One region of the Streptomyces sp. NPDC096013 genome, then DNA from elsewhere that is predicted to be linked to it. Evidence: predicted binding sites of a transcription regulator. Region 1 holds the regulator's gene; the other holds the start of a gene.

What was found. The regulator HspR, encoded in region 1, represses chaperone genes until heat shock. The targets are predictions, from matches to a motif close to TTGAGNNNNNNNNNCTCAA.
Region 2: the regulator HspR is predicted to act here: its motif matches at 1,510-1,528, upstream of dnaK (molecular chaperone DnaK).

The regions. Positions count from the first base shown of each region.
Region 1 covers NZ_JBIWGK010000011.1:5,894-9,101, forward strand. Annotated here, with positions in the region: gene grpE (nucleotide exchange factor GrpE) at 1-407, shown strand, start outside; gene dnaJ (molecular chaperone DnaJ) at 468-1,655, shown strand; gene ACIRB1_RS31465 (heat shock protein transcriptional repressor HspR) at 1,661-2,113, shown strand; gene ACIRB1_RS31470 (substrate-binding domain-containing protein) at 2,420-3,208, shown strand, end outside.
Region 2 covers NZ_JBIWGK010000001.1:966,391-969,598, forward strand. Annotated here, with positions in the region: gene dnaK (molecular chaperone DnaK) at 1-1,464, opposite strand, end outside; gene ACIRB1_RS04230 (OsmC family protein) at 1,580-2,005, opposite strand; gene ACIRB1_RS04235 (DUF2201 family putative metallopeptidase) at 2,060-3,208, opposite strand, start outside.

The sequences.
Region 1 (3,208 bases):
AGGAGATCGCCGTGGCGAGCCTCCTGACCGAACTGATGCCCACGCTCGACGACATCGGTCGCGCGCGGGAACACGGTGAACTCGTCGGCGGTTTCAAGTCGGTGGGCGAATCCCTGGAGACCGCCGCGGCGAAGATGGGGCTTCAGCAGTTCGGCAAGGAGGGCGAGCCCTTCGACCCGACGATCCACGAGGCCCTGATGCACTCGTACGCGCCGGACGTCACGGAGACGACCTGCGTGGCGATCCTCCAGCCCGGGTATCGCATCGGCGAGCGCACCATCCGCCCCGCGCGGGTGGCGGTCGCGGAGCCGCAGCCCGGCGCCGCGCAGACCGGCAAGGCGGAGTCCTCGGACGCCGCCGAGACGGCGGACGACGACAAGGAGAGCGGTGGCCCGGACGAGGGCTGACATCGCACCCCACGGGACTCGCACGGCGAGTAGCACCAGAGGAAAGGAGGGACGTCGAGGATGAGCACCAAGGACTTCATCGAGAAGGACTACTACAAGGTCCTCGGCGTCCCCAAGGACGCCACCGAGGCCGAGATCAAGAAGGCGTACCGGAAGCTCGCCCGCGAGTTCCACCCGGACGCCAACAAGGGCAACGCCAAGGCCGAGGAGCGCTTCAAGGAGATCTCCGAGGCCAACGACATCCTCGGTGACCCCAAGAAGCGCAAGGAGTACGACGAGGCCCGCGCCCTGTTCGGCAACGGCGGCTTCCGCCCGGGGCCGGGCGGCGCGGGCGGCGGCAACTTCAACTTCGACCTGGGCGACCTCTTCGGAGGCGGCGCCCAGGGCGGTGGCGCCGGGGGTGCCGGCGGCTTCGGCGGCGGGATCGGTGACGTCTTCGGGGGCCTGTTCAACCGGGGTGGCGCGGGCACGACCCGTACCCAGCCCAGGCGCGGCCAGGACATCGAGTCCGAGGTCACGCTCAGCTTCACGGAAGCGATCGAAGGGGCCACGGTGCCGCTGCGGATGTCCTCGCAGCAGCCCTGCAAGGCCTGTTCGGGCACCGGCGACAAGAACGGCACACCGCGCGTGTGCCCGACCTGCGTCGGCACCGGCCAGGTGGCGCGCGGCTCCGGCGGCGGCTTCTCCCTCACCGACCCGTGCCCCGACTGCAAGGGCCGCGGCCTCATCGCCGAGCACCCCTGCGTCGAGTGCAAGGGCAGCGGGCGCGCCAAGTCGTCCCGGACCATGCAGGTCCGGATCCCCGCGGGGGTCACGGACGGCCAGCGCATCCGGCTCCGCGGCAAGGGCGCACCGGGCGAACGCGGCGGACCCGCGGGCGACTTGTACGTCATGGTGCATGTCGACGCGCACCCGGTGTTCGGCCGCAAGGACGACAACCTCACGGTGACGGTCCCGGTGACGTTCGCCGAGGCGGCACTCGGCGGCGAGGTCAGGGTGCCCACCCTGGGCGGGCCCCCGGTGACGCTGAAGCTGCCCCCGGGCACGCCGAACGGCCGGACGATGCGCGCCCGGGGCAAGGGCGCGGTCCGCAAGGACGGCACGCGGGGCGACCTCCTCGTCACGGTCGAGGTGAGTGTCCCGAAGGACGTCACGGGGAATGCTCGTGACGCACTGGAGGCGTACAGAGAGGCGACCGCGGGAGAGGACCCGCGGGCGGAGCTGTTCCAGGCCGCGAAGGGAGCATGAGAGTGATGGACGGCCGTCGACGCAACCCGTACGAGCTGACCGAGGAGACCCCGGTCTACGTCATCTCGGTGGCGGCCCAGCTCTCCGGCCTGCACCCGCAGACGCTGCGTCAGTACGACCGCCTCGGCCTGGTCTCCCCGGACCGCACGGCCGGGCGCGGCCGGCGCTACTCGGCCCGCGACATCGAACTGCTGCGCACCGTCCAGCAGTTGTCGCAGACCGAGGGCATCAACCTGGCGGGCATCAAGCGCATCATCGAGCTGGAGAACCAGGTGGTCGCGCTCCAACAGCGCGTCGCCGAGCTCCAGTCGGCGGTCGAGGGCGCGGCGGCGACGATGCAGCAGCGCGAGGCCGCGGTGCACGCGTCGTACCGGCGCGACCTGGTGCCGTACCAGGAGGTCCAGCAGACCAGTGCGCTGGTGGTGTGGCGGCCGAAGCGGCAGCAGTCCTCGGACTGACGTCCACGCACACACGGAAGGGGCCCGGAGTTTTCTCCGGGCCCCTTCCGCATGCCGCCTGGCGCGGAGAGGGCGGAGTCGGTCGCGCCGATCTTTGCCCTTTCATGAACTTCCGCTGGATGGAGGGTCCGTAAAGGGTGTTTGAAGGTGATTTCGCGAGGTCTCCACATGCCGAACGGAACGTGGCGTTGCCATCTCGTTAAGTGGTTCCGCTTGACGGCGGTGGTCGCATCCGCGTTGGCTTTTCAGTCACCTGGGTTGCAATGCTGCACCCTCGTCCGGACGGCACCAGAAGTGAGCACCCCAATGCGTCGTATCGCCATACCCGTGGCCGCGTTCTCGCTGGCCCTCCCCCTGGCCGCCTGTGGCGTCCTCAACTCCTCGGGGAGCAGCTCGGACGCGACTCCGGCGAAGGGCAACGACATCACGGTGGGCGTGCTCATGCCGGAGAAGACGAACACGCGGTACGCGGAGTTCGACTACCCGATCATGAAGGCGAAGATCCAGGAACTCACCGCGAACAAGGGCAAGGCCGAGTACGAGAACGCCGGTGGCGTCGCGTCCGTCCAGGACAAGCAGATGCAGAAGATGATCGACGAGAAGGTCGACATCATCGTGCTCGACGCCGTCGACTCGCACGCCATCCGGACGATGGTGGCGAAGGCCAAGGCGGCCGGCATCCCGGTCATCGCCTACGACCGTCTCGCCGAGGGCCCGGTCGACGCGTATGTCTCCTTCGACGGCGAACTGGTCGGCGAGGTGCAGGGCCGCTCCCTGCTCGAGGCGCTGGGCGGCAACGTGGACACCTCCGACAAGATCGTGATGATCAACGGCTCGCCCACCGACCCCAACGCCGCGGTGTTCAAGGGCGGCGCGCTGTCCGAGTTGCAGGGCAAGGTGACGATCGCCGAGAGCTACAACACCAAGGCCTGGGACCCGGTCGTGGCCCAGAAGGAGATGACCGAGGCGATCGGCAAGCTCGGCAAGGGCAACATCGCCGCCGTGTACTCCGCCAACGACGCGATGGCCGGCGGCATCATCAAGGCCCTGAAGGCCTCGGGCCTGACGAAGCTGCCCCCCGTCACCGGCCAGGAC
Region 2 (3,208 bases), on a different contig from region 1:
GATGTCGTCCTTGGCGAGCGCCGAACCCCCGGTGACGGTCATCTTCTGCTCGCGGGCGGTGGCCAGGTCCTTGGCCGAGACGTGCATGATGCCGTTCGCGTCGATGTCGAAGGCGACCTCGATCTGCGGGACCCCGCGCGGGGCGGGCGGCAGACCCGTGAGGTCGAAGACGCCCAGCTTCTTGTTGTACGCGGCGATCTCACGCTCGCCCTGATACACCTGGATGCCGACCGAGGGCTGGTTGTCGGTGGCGGTGGTGAAGATCTCCGAACGCCGGGTCGGGATGGTCGTGTTGCGTTCGATGAGCGTCGTCATGATGCCGCCCTTGGTCTCGATGCCCAGGGACAGCGGAGTGACGTCGAGCAGCAGGACGTCCTTCACGTCGCCGCGGATGACCCCGGCCTGGAGCGCCGCGCCGACCGCCACGACCTCGTCCGGGTTGACGCCCTTGTGCGGGTCCTTGCCGGTGAGTTCCTTGACGAGGTCGGTGACGGCGGGCATCCGGGTCGAGCCGCCGACGAGGATGACGTGGTCGACGGCGGAGAGCTTGATGCCGGCGTCCTTGACCGCCTGGTGGAAGGGGGTTTTGCAGCGGTCCAGCAGATCGGCGGTGAGTTCCTGGAACCCGGCGCGGGTCAGCTTCTCGTCGAGGTGCAGCGGGCCGTCGGCGGAGGCGGTGATGTAGGGCAGGTTGATCGTCGTCTCGGAGGACGAGGACAGCTCGATCTTCGCCTTCTCCGCTCCCTCGCGCAGGCGTTGGAGCGCCATCTTGTCCTTGCCGAGGTCGACGCCGTACTGCCCCTTGAACTTCTTCACGAGGTGGTCGACGACCCGTTGGTCCCAGTCGTCGCCGCCGAGATGCGTGTCGCCGTTGGTGGCCTTGACCTCGATGACGCCGTCGCCGATCTCCAGCAGCGACACGTCGAAGGTGCCGCCGCCGAGGTCGAAGACCAGCACGGTCTGCTCCTCGCCCCGGTCCAGGCCGTAGGCGAGCGCGGCGGCGGTCGGTTCGTTGATGATCCGCAGCACCTTCAGGCCCGCGATCTCGCCGGCCTCCTTGGTGGCCTGGCGCTGGGAGTCGTCGAAGTAGGCGGGGACGGTGATCACGGCGTCGGTGACGTCCTCGCCGAGATAGGCCTCCGCGTCCCGCTTCAGTTTCTGCAGCACGCGCGCCGACAACTCCTGGGCGCGGTACCGCGTTCCGTCGATGGCGCCTGTGTCCGGGAACCGCCACGCTGTGTCTCCCATGTGGCGTTTCACCGAGCGCGCGGTGCGCTCGATGTTCGTCACGGCCTGCCGTTTGGCGACCTCGCCGACCAGCACCTCGCCGTTCTTCGCGAAGGCCACGACCGAGGGGGTGGTCCTCGCCCCCTCGGCGTTGGCGACCACTGTCGCCTCGCCGCCCTCCAGCACCGCGACCACCGAGTTCGTGGTCCCCAGATCGATTCCGACCGCGCGTCCCATCGCCGTCCCCTTCCGCCAGGCGCTGCCCGATCTCCAGCACAAAACTTGAGTACGGGAATGTCAATGCCGCACCCGGTTTTCCGGGCGCGGCATCGAGCGGGAGCGGTGGCGGGGGTCAGGCGGATTCCACCGTCAGCGTGATCGTCGTGCCCGCGAGGGCCTGGCTGACCGGGCAGTTCTTCTTGGCGTCCTCGGCGGCGGCCTTGAAGCCGTCCGCGTCCAGGCCGGGGACCTCGCCGCGGACGGTCAGGTGGATGCCGGTGATGCCCTCGCCGGGCTGGAAGGTGACGTCGGCCTTGGTCTCCAGACGGGTGGGCGGGGTGCCCGCGCCGGCCAGGCCGTGGGACAGCGCCATCGAGAAGCAGCTGGAGTGCGCGGCGGCGATCAGTTCCTCGGGGCTGGTCTTGCCGTTGGCCTGCTCGGCGCGCGACGCCCAGGACACCGGCTGTACGCCGATGCCTGACGAGTCGAAGGTGACGTCTCCGCTGCCCTGGAGGAGGTTGCCTTCCCAGACGGTGTGTGCGGTGCGCGTGGTTGCCACGGTGATTCCTTTCGATGCGGATGTCGTTCGGTGCCCATCCGATCACATTCCTGTTCAGCGCACGCGGAAGACCGGCCCGCGGGCGGTGAACGGCAGACGAGCGTTCTGCGGTATCAGATAGGCGTGTTCGCGCCGCACCCGCAGCACGTCGCACCAGCCGTCCGTGATGACGAGGACGGGCGCGCCCGGCGGGAAGTCGTCGGCGCGCTGGAGCAGGTCGATGCCGGGCTGAAGGACCGTACCGCCGCGCCCGTGGACGCGGACCCGGCCCGCGATGTCGGTGACCGCCACATAGCCCGCGTCGTGCGGGGCCGCGTCGCAGAACACGACCCGGGCGGCCGGTACGTCACGGGCCTCGGCGTACGAGGCGATCGCGCCCAGCGCCTTGCCGAGGAGGGTGCGGTCCATGGAGCCGGAGGTGTCGAGGACGACGCCGAAGGTGCAGCGGGCGATCTCCTCCGGTGGGAACCAGTGACCGGCGCGCGGGATGTCGGGCGTGGAGGACTGGCGGCGCGAGGGGCGGGCGTACGACCGGACGGGCTCGGGGCGCGGCACGAACTCGTCGAACCAGCGGGCCAGTCGTGCGTCCCACGGCAGCGGCGGATGGCTCAGCGTGCGGATCTCCTCGACCAGCCCGCCGGGCAGGAAGCCGCGTTCGTGCTGCTGGTGCAGGTCCAGGCCGCGGGCGAGGCCGCGCCGGTAGAACTCGTCGAGGTCCACGTAGTCGCGCGCACTGCCGAGCGGGCCGCCGAGGATGTCGCCGGCGCCCTTGCCGCGCAGGGTGGCCAGCCGGCGTGTCCGGCGCAGGTCGCCGGCGATCCGGTCGTAGACCTCCTCGGCGGAGAGGTCCTTCAACTCCGGGTCGTACAGCAGGCCTTCGGGCATCCGGCCGACGTCCATCTCGCGCAGCCAGCCGTTGATGACGTAGTCGGCGGCGATGTTGAACAGGAGCGGGTCGCGGGTGCCGCAGCGGTCGCCGTGGCGCAGTGCGGCGTGCAGCATCTCGTGGGCGAGGACGAACCGCCATTCCTCGTCGTCGAACGAGCGCAGCGGGTTGATGTAGATCTCTGCGGCGCCGGTGTCGACGGCGGCGACGGAGATGCCGTGGGCGCGGGCGAGTTCGGCGTCGGCGACGACCTTGATGCCGGCCGCGATGCCGCCGAGGAGCGGGTAGGAGGAGACGAACCAGCTCAACGCCCTTTC